Regions from separate parts of the Bacillus sp. KICET-3 genome, predicted to be linked through region 1. Evidence: riboswitches for the same ligand, from Rfam matches in the RefSeq annotation. Region 1 holds a riboswitch; each other region holds the start of a gene.

What was found. Region 1 has a riboswitch for S-adenosylmethionine ahead of R5H20_RS22560 (5-methyltetrahydropteroyltriglutamate--homocysteine S-methyltransferase). Riboswitches for the same ligand answer to the same signal wherever they lie in the genome.
Region 2: it holds a riboswitch for S-adenosylmethionine, as region 1 does, so the genes downstream of both, metN (methionine ABC transporter ATP-binding protein MetN) here and R5H20_RS22560 (5-methyltetrahydropteroyltriglutamate--homocysteine S-methyltransferase) in region 1, are expected to answer to the same signal.
Region 3: it holds a riboswitch for S-adenosylmethionine, as region 1 does, so the genes downstream of both, R5H20_RS11980 (M20 metallopeptidase family protein) here and R5H20_RS22560 (5-methyltetrahydropteroyltriglutamate--homocysteine S-methyltransferase) in region 1, are expected to answer to the same signal.

The regions. Positions count from the first base shown of each region.
Region 1 is NZ_CP137345.1:4,418,396-4,422,551, forward strand. Features, by position in the region: gene R5H20_RS22545 (LacI family DNA-binding transcriptional regulator) at 1-293, shown strand, start outside; gene R5H20_RS22550 (chorismate--pyruvate lyase family protein) at 473-997, shown strand; gene R5H20_RS22555 (DUF3298 and DUF4163 domain-containing protein) at 1,096-1,779, opposite strand; SAM riboswitch class I at 2,110-2,221, shown strand; gene R5H20_RS22560 (5-methyltetrahydropteroyltriglutamate--homocysteine S-methyltransferase) at 2,293-3,423, shown strand; gene R5H20_RS22565 (glycosyltransferase family 39 protein) at 3,559-4,156, shown strand, end outside.
Region 2 is NZ_CP137345.1:3,748,546-3,752,701, forward strand. Features, by position in the region: gene metQ (methionine ABC transporter substrate-binding lipoprotein MetQ) at 64-894, opposite strand; gene R5H20_RS19235 (methionine ABC transporter permease) at 908-1,576, opposite strand; gene metN (methionine ABC transporter ATP-binding protein MetN) at 1,569-2,594, opposite strand; SAM riboswitch class I at 2,701-2,807, opposite strand; gene R5H20_RS19245 (SCP2 sterol-binding domain-containing protein) at 3,009-3,356, opposite strand; gene R5H20_RS19250 (thioredoxin family protein) at 3,475-3,783, opposite strand; gene R5H20_RS19255 (toprim domain-containing protein) at 3,813-4,154, opposite strand.
Region 3 is NZ_CP137345.1:2,348,419-2,352,574, reverse strand. Features, by position in the region: partial or broken gene R5H20_RS11985 (UV damage repair protein UvrX) at 168-534, shown strand; gene R5H20_RS11980 (M20 metallopeptidase family protein) at 590-1,786, opposite strand; SAM riboswitch class I at 1,897-2,000, opposite strand; partial or broken gene R5H20_RS11975 (chitosanase) at 2,296-2,507, shown strand; partial or broken gene R5H20_RS11970 (M20/M25/M40 family metallo-hydrolase) at 2,972-3,173, shown strand; gene R5H20_RS11965 (VOC family protein) at 3,181-3,996, shown strand; gene R5H20_RS11960 (aliphatic sulfonate ABC transporter substrate-binding protein) at 4,019-4,156, shown strand, end outside.

The DNA.
Region 1 (4,156 bases):
AACAGCCTGCAGCTGACGGCATTTTTGCCAGCGATGACCTCATGGCAGCTACAGTCATCACCGAAGCAAAAAAACGCAGAAAAGACATTCCCGGGCAATTAAAGGTAATCGGCTACGACGGAACGGAAGCGGTTCAGTCCATCCTCCCGGAATTGACAACCATCCAGCAGCCGATCGAACTCATTTCCAAGACGGCCATCGAGATTTTGTCCAAAGCCATTGAAGGCGAATTCGATGATTTGCCGCTGGAAACCTATTTGCCTGTTAAGGTTCTGGAAGGTGAAACCACTTAATATTCGCATCATGTTACGGAGAGATTTGCAGCCTTCATCTCTCCTGTACCCCCCTCTGACTTTTGTAAAAATAAGATAAATTTTAACTTTTATTTCTAGACAAACCACCCTCTGTGTGATAATGTATAGTACAAGTTTTCAAAATATTCTATCTTTGTGTGGAGGTGCCATAATTGGAAATGAGCAAAGTTCTGCCTGAATCGCTTACTTCCCTTGTGAAAGAGATGCTGACCAAAACGGATGGTTCAACAACCAAGGCAATCGAAACATTGATAGGCGGCAAGGTTGATATTGAAGTTTTCCGGCAGGCCTATGTCGATTACGATCATCTGTCCGCTGAGGAAGCAAAGCTGTTTCAGCCTGATGATAAGATTTTATTCAGGACCTCCTCATTGAAACGGGGCGATGATTATTTGTCATTTAATTATGTCTATGTCAAAACAAATGCATTGCCGCCAGCCGTTAAACGATATCTGAAAGAAGAACGGCTCCCCATCGGCAAAATCATTTCCGAACTGGAGTCAAGGCGTGAAATCTTCAGCACCGGTAAGTCCCTTGGCAAACACTTTACACACCTTGTGCCTGTTTCAACAGACAGGGAATACGTTTTTAAGCGATACCAGATCATCAGCGGACAGCAGTGCATCTTCCACGTCTCCGAACTGTTTGATTTAGAAAAAATCTGCAGACTGACAGCGGGCTGAATCATGCCCGTCAGTTACCGTTTTATGAAAGGGCTTCCAAAAACTCCTCATTCCTTCTCTCCTCAAAACAAAAACCCCTGCGAAACAGGGGCTGTCATTTATTGATACACCGTTTTCGGAACGGCAACAACCGGGGTTCCGGCGACATAAGGTGCGACGTCATATTGCTGGAACACGATCGCAATCCCGTCTTTTGTAAAGTGGAATGCCGTGTTTTGAAGAAGGACGATGTCTTTTTTCTTCACATCCGGGAAAAACGTGTCCTGATGCTTTTGAATGTATTTGTAAATGTATGTTCTCGTTTTATCGATTTTTGATTTTTTGTTTAATACGTCTGTCAGATAGACGCGTTTTTTTGATTTTAAATCGTAGTTGAACGAGCGGACGGCTGTATTGCCGTGCGCCCCGCCGGAGTACACGTAGTTTTTCGTCAGGATGCTGATCTTTTCGCCGGTCAGATATTTGACGTCAAAAGACGTTTGGTATGCCGTTTGGTACCCGTGCTGTTGGCCGTCTTTTTTGTTTTTCAGATAGTCTTTGTAGGATTGGTCAATATAGTTTTTAAAGTCTTTGTTGATTTTGTTTTGCAGAGATCTGCTGCCAACGTTTTTAACCTGCGGGTACTTCAATTCCTTTACGTTTTTGTATGTATGGCTCGTCACCACCGGTTTTGTCCCGTTCGCCGCTTGAGCCGAAGGAATCGCCGCTCCGCTGTACAATATCAGCATTAATAGCCCTGAGAGCATGATCGCCGCTGCTTTGAAAAACGGTTTGCTGTTCATCATATGGCCTCCTTTTTCGTTTCATTGTTATATTACCCATTTTCAAAACGGGTACACATGTAAGACTGACAGCCCCGTGAAAAAGTTTTCGTTTCAATAAAAAAATTCGGTCTTAATTAAAATGAAACCGAATCTGCGAACGATTATTCCTCCTCAATTGTTCATTCATCACCTTCCTGATATTTCGGCAGGGTTTGTTTCAAAACGGCTGGACATAAGCTTGAGGAACTTGCATAAATCGCGTTCTTAGCGATAAATATCAAAACCCATTGACATTTTCGCAAAAAGTATTAATATTAAAATTATTATAAAAATCGCATAAAAAGGTTTTCCTTATCAAGAGTGGTGGAGGGACTGGCCCTGTGAAACCCGGCAACCGCTGTCTTTTTGACAGAATGGTGCTAATTCCTTAAGAGCACGGCTGTGCTCTTGAAGATAAGGAGGAGATTGTCTACCAAGCTCTTCCTTATCGGGAAGAGCTTTTTTATGTTAATAAAGAAAGAGGGATGAAGCATGTCACAATCAACCGATGTATTGCAGCAAACGCAAGGAAGAAAAATAGGACCGTTCAGGGCGGATCAGGTGGGCAGCCTGCTCAGGTCTGAGCCTGTTAAAAAAGCGCGCCTGCAAAAAGCAAACGGCGAAATTACCGCGGAACAATTGCGCGAAGTCGAAAACGAAGAGATCAAGCGCATTGTCGAAAAACAAAAAGAAATCGGCCTGAAAGCCGTAACGGACGGCGAATTCCGCCGCTCCTGGTGGCATTTCGATTTTCTCGAAGGTCTTGACGGTGTTGAAGGCTTTGTAGCAGACAAAGGAATTCAATTTCACAATGTCGTAACGAAACCGCGCGGCATTAAAGTAACCAGCAAAGTCGACTTTACAAACCATCCGATGCTGGAAGATTATCAATTTCTTCATAGTATTGCAGGGACGCATACGCCGAAAATGACGATCCCGAGCCCGAATATGCTGTTTTTCAGAGGAAAGCTGGAAGAAAGTCCGTATGAGGATCTTGATGAGTTCCATCACGATGTGGCGCAGGCTTACAAAAAAGCGATCCGCGCGTTCTATGATGCCGGCTGCCGCTATTTGCAGCTTGATGATACGGCCTGGTCCGTATTTTTCTCAGAAAAGGGACATGAGCAAATCAAGGCGTTCGGCCGCCAGCCTGATGAGCTGCGCCAATCCTTTGCCAATACGATCAACGAAGCAATCGAAGGACGTCCCGATGATTTGACTGTCACAATGCATATTTGCCGCGGAAACTTCCAGTCAACATGGGTGGCAGAAGGCGGATACGACGCTGCGGCTGAAACGATTTTCGACGGACTGAACCTTGACGGACTCTTCCTTGAATTCGATGACGAGCGCTCTGGCGGCTTCGAACCGCTTCGCTTCGTGAAACGGAAAGACCTGCAAATCGTCCTCGGTTTAATTACATCTAAATTCGGCGAGCTTGAAAACCCGGATGATATTAAGCGGCGCATTGAAGAGGCGTCCCGCTATGCCGATCTGAACCAGCTGTGCTTAAGCCCGCAGTGCGGCTTTGCTTCAACGGAAGAGGGCAACCTGCTGACCGAAGAACAGCAGTGGGAAAAACTGCGTCATGTGATCGAAATTGCCGAAGACGTTTGGAAATAAATAAGGACATGTTTCAAGCCATACCTGATATCAGGTATGGCTTTTTTTATGTCTTCTTTTAAAAATCCTTCTTGATTTGTTCATAGTTTGATCATATTTGGCTTCTATAATGCTTGTTAGTGAGGTGATCGAATCATGATAAAGAAAAGGAAAATTGATATATTCCTAGTTCTCATTCTCTTATTATCCGCAGCGCTCAACCTGTACGGCATCTGGAACAGCGATACAGACAACGCCTACTACACAGCAGCCGTTACGAGTATGACGCAAAGCTTTCACAACTTCTTTTACGCTTCTTTTGATCCGGGAGGTTTTGTAACCGTCGATAAACCGCCGGTCGCACTATGGGTACAGACGCTTTTCGCGCTTGTGTTCGGCGTGCACGGCTGGAGCGTCGTGCTTCCCGAAGGAATTGCGGAAGTCATTTCCGTAGCACTGCTCTACTTCATTGTAAAACCTACTTTTGGAAAAACGGCAGCAAGAATTTCCGCACTCGTTATGGCGTGTACACCGATTGCCGTCGCTGTCAGCCACACAAACAACGTCGACAGCATTCTCGTCCTTTGTTTGATGATTGCAACATGGATGCTGTTTAAAGCCGTCCGCACAGGAAAAATATCGTGGCTGCTCGCATCCTTCTTCATGGTCGGCGTCGGCTTTAACGTCAAGATGCTGCAAGCATACATGGTGTTACCTGCATTTATGCTGTTTTATCTGATTGCAGCAAAGACGA
Region 2 (4,156 bases), 670 kb from region 1:
GACAACTTTTTGCAAAATACGCGCCAAAAAAACCCCGGTTTTAAACAAACCGGGGTTTCATTTTTATTCTGTTACAGGAAGAACTGATCCTTCATATTTTTTGTCAATGAATTCTTTGATTTTATCTGAGTGCAATACTTCCATCAGCGCTTTGATTTTGGCAGAGTCTTCATCACCTTTGCGAACAGCGATAATGTTCGCGTAAGGATTGTCTTTAGGAGACTCAAGCTCGATGGAGTCCGTTTTCGGGTTCAGCTTGTTTTGGATCGCATAGTTCACATTGATGAACACGGCGTCAGCTTCATTGGCTTCATAAGCTTTTGCTGTCATTTCCGGCGTGATATTGTTTTCGATTTTCAGGTTTTTCTTGTTTTCCGTGATGTCTTTCACCGTCGCGTTGACTTTTTCTATACCGGATTTTAATTTGATCAGACCGGCATTTTCAAGCATTGTCAGCATGCGGCCCTGCTCAGCGGCGTTGTTGCTCATGATAATCTTCGCTCCCTCAGGAAGCTCTTTCAACGATTTATACTTTTTGGAGTAGATGCCGAATGGCTCAAGGTGAACCGCACCGACATTCGCAAGTTTGTAATCTTTGTTTTCTTTCATTTCCTGTTCAAGATACGGAACGTGCTGGAAGTAGTTTGCGTCAAGATCTTTGGACGCGAGCGCCTTGTTGATCAGCTTGTAGTCGGTAAATTTCTTGATTTGCAGGTCATAGCCTTTTTCCTTCAAAAGCGGTTTTGCCTGTTCAAGAATTTCCGCATGAGGTGTCGGCGTCGCTCCGACAGTGATGACTTTGCTGTCCTGATCGCCTTGGCTGCTTGAAGATCCGCAGGCGGCCAAAATGCCGGCAAAAATAATGAACAAAGCAGTTAATAAACCTTTTTTCATTTGGATAGCCTCCCTAACGTTTGTCTAATTTGTTTGTTATGAAATCTCCAATAAATTGGATGATAAATACGATGGCTAAAATAAAGATGGTTGCAATTACAATAATATCGGTGTTATTCATTTGAAACCCGTCGACATATGCAAGGTTGCCTAGTCCTCCGGAACCGATCGCGCCTGCCATAGCTGTTGAACCGATAAGCGCGATCGCCGTGACCGTGATGCCTGAAATAAGAGCGGGCATTGATTCCGGCAGAAGAACTTTGAAAATGATTGTCGACGTTTTCGCCCCCATTGATTTCGCCGCTTCGATCACGCCTTTATCGACTTCCCGCAAAGCGATTTCCACTAGCCGGGCATAAAACGGAGCTGAGGCGACAATCAATGCCGGCAAAGCTGCGTTCGGCCCCAAAATGGTTCCCATTATTATTTTTGTAAAGCTGAGCAAAATGATAATTAATATAATAAACGGGATGGACCGGAATACATTGACGACCGCTGCAATCACGGCGTTTACCGCCTTGTTTTGCCATATATTTCCCTTGGATGTTAAGTACAGCAGCAAACCGAGAATAATCCCGATGATAAACGCAAACAAAAGCGATATCCCTGTCATATAAACCGTTTCGTATGTCGCATTCCACAGGTTCTCCATATTCACATTAGGAAACCATTTTTCAAACATTTGTGATCACCTCTGCTTCTACCTGACGGCTCTTGATGAACTCGACCACTCTGCTGACTTCGCCCGCATCCCCGTCCACATGAATGAATAGGGAGCCGTATGCGCCGTCTTGAGTCTGCGAAATTTTCCCTTGAAGAATATTGACTTCAACATCAAATTTCCGGATGATCTGGGTGATAAGCGGCGATTCGGCGGCTTCGCCGACAAATGTAAGCTGAATCGTCTGACCGGTTTTCGTTTCCTCAAGGAAGTGTTTCAAGGTTTCCTTTGTCTCTTCCGGTTCTGTCACCTGCTGGACAAAGCGTTTTGTCATGTCTTCCTTCGGCTTCCTGAACACGTTCAGTACATCGCCTTCTTCAACAACCCTTCCGTTCTCCATGACCGCCACTCTGTGGCAGATTTTCCTGATGACGTGCATTTCATGGGTGATCATGACGATCGTCAGCCCCAATCTTTCGTTGATATCAGACAGAAGACCCAGGATCGAGTCAGTCGTCTGCGGATCAAGCGCAGATGTCGCTTCATCACAAAGGAGTACTTTCGGATTGTTGGCGAGCGCTCTTGCAATGCCCACACGCTGCTTCTGGCCTCCGCTCAGCTGGGAAGGATAAGCATTTTCCTTTCCTTCAAGACCGACGAGCTTAATCAGTTCATCAACCCGTTTTAAGCGTTTTTCTTTTTTCACGCCGGCAATTTCCAGCGGAAACGCGATATTGTCGCGGACCGTTCTCGACCATAAAAGGTTGAAATGCTGAAAGATCATGCTGATTTCCTGCCGCGCTTCCCTCAGCTTCTTCCCTTTAATTTGGCTGATCGTTCTGCCCGCTACCTCAACGGTTCCGGATGTCGGCTTTTCCAGTCCGTTCAAGAGGCGGATCAAGGAGCTTTTTCCGGCTCCGCTATATCCAATAATTCCGAAGATTTCACCTTTTTTGATTGCAAGGGTGACATCTTGGACAGCATTGACATCTCCATGCTTTGACCGATAAACCTTTGAAACATGCTGAAGATTTATCAAAGTCATCACCTGCTTTCTTGCTCTATTCTTCGAGGTCCAATCATATTGATGAAAAAAAGCCTTTCTGCACACATGAGCAGAAAGGCTTTTGAAAAGCTCGGCCTTTCTCTCATCTTTCAAAGCATACGCTTCGCGTGAATTGGCACCATTTCAACGACTGTTGATGGTTGCCGGGTTTCATAGGGCACTTCCCTCCACCTCTCTTGATAAGAGAATCATATATTTTATTTTTGATAATGATGATCGGAATTCTTCAAGTAGGATATCATGTGGAAAAATAGTTGTCAACTATTTTTCGTGAGACAAATGTCCTACCAGCTTCTGTATCTAAAAAACCAAAAAGAGGCGGGCTCCGCCAGCCCGCCGTCCAGATCATACGGAGTGAAATATGTCAATTTTTCAACATCTGAATGTTTATGAATGAAGGTCGCTGTTTTTGAAGAACCCGTCTGTCAGCCATAAAATCGCTTCAAGCTTCAATAAAGCCCTGAAAGAGCCTTTGACTTTGACACTGCCGCGCTGAACGAGCTGCTGTAATGAAATGTCCCCGTGAAGAAGGTCAATAATCTCGCTTTGCTCTCCAAAAAAAGTCAAATGAGCTTTTTCAACAGGCGAAGATTTTTCCATTTCCCCCTGCTCATTAATCATTAATGTGAAAGCTTCTTTTTCTCCTTGAAAGGTGATCAGCAAAGCTGTTGTGGATAATAGAGGTTTTAAAAAAGGAGCCCGATCCTCTCTTTCTACCAATCCTATTTTCTCCAACTGTATAACCTCCCGTCAATTGGTCATACATACAGATTCTCTGTATACAGCGGGAGTCCTTTATGATTTGCTCGACAAGTTTGAAGGTTATTTCCCGAGAAATATGTCAAAAACGCCCTTAATCAACAGCATTTTGTTTAATCGTATCATATAAGTAAGAAACAGAATGAAAAGCGTATTCTTTTTTGACGATGCGGCCATTTTTGTAAACAATAAAGCATGGCACGCTTTCAATTTGATTCTCTTTGGCGAATGTCGGGGAATAATTGAGATTATTTTTATAGAAAGGGACATCCGGAAGCATTTCATCAACGACTTCCAGCATTCTGCCTGCTAGCTGGCAGGTTCCGCAGAATGGAGTATATAAATACAAAAGACATGTTTGCCGGCCAAGCTGTTTTAGATCTCGTTCCTCAAATTCCTGCATAAGTTGAACCGCACCTCAATACTTTCTTATCATAAAAATTTTGCGTTTACCCGGATATCGGCCCGGAAAAGGATCTCTGCTACGTGATGATAAGGTGCAGCAGCGACTTCCTTGTAAACCTTGTCAATGTATAAATGGGACGCTTCTGGCAATTCCCTTTTCAGCTGCCTGCGCAGCTTTTCGCCGGAATCATCGGCATCAACCAAAATATAGACGTCTTGATCATACAGAGTTTCGGCAAACTCATCGAGTTTGGATAGACTGATCGTTCCATTTGTGCAGATGATGTCAAGGGGCTCTTCGATGACATGCTTTACTTTCAGCTTATCGGATTTCCCTTCAACGATTATTACTTTTCCATTTATTGGCACTT
Region 3 (4,156 bases), 2.1 Mb from region 1:
AAAGATATTAAATGGGGGAGAACAATATGAAAAAACAAGTACTATTTAAAAAGCACAATTTGAATATGTCTGGGAATCTTCATTTGCCAAATGAAATGGATGATAACGGGAAATATCCAGCTCTTATAGTTTTGCATCCGGCTGGTGAAGTAAAGGAACAGACGGCTGCTGTAAGCCTCGGGATTGAATACAGCCGTGATGAGCTCGGTGGGGAATTGAAGCCCCTTCAAATATCACGCTTGATCTTTATCACATATGCCTTACATTATTTGACCACTTTTATGAAGGAAAAACAGTTCGAAAAATTTCCGTTTCTCTTTCCAATATTCAGGATGATAACCAGATCCAGCTCGATCTATTTCGCCCCAATCAAGAAAAAAGCGGATCCTCGGGTACGTTATGGACGGTATAAGGGAACGGTATGGCTCATCGGCACTTTTACGAGCCGTTTCTTATACAAACGCCGGAACCGCCCGTCTGCGATCAAAGCTTGTCGGCGGACCACCAAGCATAGAAAGGAGAATGCTGCGATAGTGGCCGCTAAGCCGAATAATATAAGTGCAATTTTCTTCTTCAAGACATTTCCTCTTTAGCTTCCCAATAGCGAGAATACGATTTTCGTGAATGCTTTCTCCGTGATGAGCAATGCCCGCTCATCGATGTCGAATTTTGGATGATGATGCGGATAGTGTGTGGCTGTATCCTCATTGCGGCAGCCGACTTTAAAAAAGCTGCCGGGTTTTTCCTGCAAGTAATAAGCGAAATCCTCTGCTCCCATCCCGGTTTCAAGTTCTATTAACTGTTCTTCACCGAATTGTTCAGAGAATAGCCGCTGCAAAAAAGCAGTTTCCTTTGGATGGTTATAAAGCGCAGGATAGCCGTGCAGGTAATCGATAGAATAAGTCGCATCGAAACCGCTCGTGATTCCAGAAACGATGGCTTCTATTTGCTGTCTGACCTGCTTGCGGATGTCGGCATTGAATGTCCGGACTGTGCCTTCCAGTTTGGCGGTATCCGGTATGACATTGAATGCGTTACCTGACTGGAAGACACCCAAAGTCACCACTGCTGATTCCAGCGGGCTGACTCTTCGGCTGACAATTTTCTGCAAAGCACTTACGATATCACTGCCGATGACGATTGGATCGACAGCCTCTTGTGGTGCTGCGCCATGACCGCCTTTTCCTTGGATGGTGATCGCAAATTTATCCACTGCGGCCATTTTGACTCCTTCACCAACGCCGATCTTCCCGACAGGGGCAGCAGAGTTAAGATGAGCACCATAAACATAATCGACACCGTCAAGTGCGCCATCTTCAATCATTGCCTTGGCACCGCCGGGCGGTACTTCCTCAGCAGGCTGGAACAGGAAGACAACTTTGCCTTTCAGGCTGTCTTTATGCTTGATCAATGCTTTGGCAGTCCCCAGCAAAGCAGCAGTATGGCCGTCATGTCCGCAAGCGTGCATCACGCCAGGTGTTTTGGATCGATAGGGTGTTTCTTTCTCATCCTCTATCGGCAGGGCATCGAAATCAGCTCTGAGGGCAATCGTAGGTCCTGCCTCTTTCCCTGACAGCGATGCGACGATGCCATACCCGCCGATTTCTGTCTGGATATCTTCGTAGCCGAAGCTGCGCAGCTTATCGGCGATGAAACGGGCGGTTTTCGTCTCCTGAAAACTTAATTCAGGATGCTGATGCAGATATCGCCGCCATTCGACGACTTCTGCGAAATCACTTTCCAATTCTGCATGTACCTCTGCAAGTGTCTGCTTCATGGTCTCCATCATGTAGCCTCCTGTGTAATAATCTTGACATTTCCAATGTAATTAGTCGGATTTTACCTTTAAAAAAGACCCCTTCCGAATAGAAGAGGGCCTTTTTTAAGCTTCCGCTCTTCTTATCTTCGGTGACAAACACCTGGAATTAGCACAGTACTGCGGCTTGCAGCCTGTTGCTTTGGCTTCGCAGGGCCATTCCCTCCACCAATCTTGATAAGAAATATTAGTTGTAAGGATAGACCGAAAAGTTCTGGGTGTCAATCCTATTTTTTAACTTAGAGTGCCCTCAGAAACTGCTGTAGCTAAAAAATTCAACAGAAATAATTGTACTTGATAGAAAATTTTTAAAAATGACTTGACCGGATTTTACTGTATGTTAACATATACTTCAGGAAAATTATACAAAGTTTCCCATTTGGGATAATGATGCAAAATGAGTATTTTCTGATCAGACGGAAATCATCAAAACGATGGGAGAAAAAATATAACGTGGGATGGAGCGATAAGGCATATAGAACAATCTAGATGAGAAGAAATGGCTAAATAAATTCTTGGACGTACGCTATGATGACCTGATGAATCCGGCGGATCCCGACACCCGAGATGTGTGGAGAGAATCGGTTGCCCGTGTGGATGTGTTTCGCTCTATCTCAAGTCGAACAACTACAATCTAAACGGACCGATACATGTTCAATCAAAAGAATACGGTGATTTCGCCATCAAGTAGGCAGCGAGGGGAACGAAACCGGCTGCACCCTTTGGCTCTTGCAGCCAGAATACACTGCTGTCCCGTATGGCCTGACCTGTTAAAATAACCCCCCGCCATGTTATTTTGGCGGGGGTTAAGGTGCATGAACCGATCTGAGCAAGTAAGTGTTTTTTACTGCAGCCATTTATTCTTGGCGTAAAATAGCATCGCTGGAGCTACCCCTATAAAATTAAAAAAATCATTAAACCTACTTGATTAATGGGTTTAGTTGGTTTAATATCAATTATTAATAAACATTGTGAAAGTTCTAAATTAAGAGACATCTGATTGGTCAACCAAAGGATGCAGAAATGATTGATTATTTCATTCATTTCTGCATCCTTTTTTGTTTATTAAATATGGTTATAAACACTAAAGATAGGTTGGTGGAAGAGTTGGAAATTGATTTCTATAAAAGAACTTCAAAATCGTTATGAAGAAATGGTGTAATTGGCATCATTGAAAGTGTCAAGCCAGGGAAAACTATCGCATTTCGAGCAGATTTTGATGCATTGCCGATTCAAGATGAAAAAAGTGTCCTATAAATCCACAATCGAAGGGGTAATGCACGCTTGTGGCCATAATGGTCATAATACATCAAGCTTACTAGGAGTAGCAAAAGTATTGAGCGATGACGGAGAGGAGAATGATTATGGGATTTCGATTTGATCATCTCGTACATTTTGTAAACAGTCCATTAAAAGCGATTGAAGAATACAACAAATTGGGGCTATACGCAGTAGAAGGAGGCAAACATGAATACCTTGGTACGTATAACTCCCTTAGTTATTTCGATTTAAGCTACATAGAATTGATTGGTGTGTATGATCCACAATTAGTAGAGTCAGCTGCTGATATTAAATACAGCTTAAGGAAGACATTTCAAAATGAAAATTTTGTGGAAGGCTTATCAAGAATAGCTCTTCGATCAACTGATTTAGAGGCCGAGGCAGAGCGTTTTCGAAGTTTAGGCTTAGAAGTATATGGTCCTTCCCCATTCAGTAGAAGAAGACCTGATGGCAGCATTGTTAGTTGGGAGCTGCTACATGTTGGGAAATCCGGTGAAAAGCTTGAATTACCATTTTTTATAGAATGGGGCGAAAAAGATGATGATCGTAAACAGAATTTAATAAATCGATCTGTTATCGCTGAGCATCCAAAAGGGAACATTTCGTTATCATCAGTTGCATTTGCAGTCCCAGATTTCAAGGGTGCAATTGAAAAGTGGTCCAACTATTTAAACTTAAAAACTGAAGAACCATTTGTTGATGAATCGTTAAACGCCAACGGTCAACGATTAAAACTAGACGGTGGGGATATAGTATTTTACAGTCCAATTGGAGACGGGATAGTTTCACAAACTCTAAAAAATCGAGGAGAAAAGCCATTTTTAGTTGAATTTACAGATTCAGATCATGAAGGAGATTTTCAAGTAATGGGTTCTATATATAGATTTTCAAAAAAATAAGTAAAAAGGGGAATGTATATCAATGATTATAAAAAAATCAAAATTAGTCCTAGGATTTGTTCTATTAATGTCAGCATTACTTATAATCACTGGTTGCGGATCATCAAAAACAAGTTCAGATAGTAAAGATACAAAAGTCATAAAAATTGGTTATCAAAAA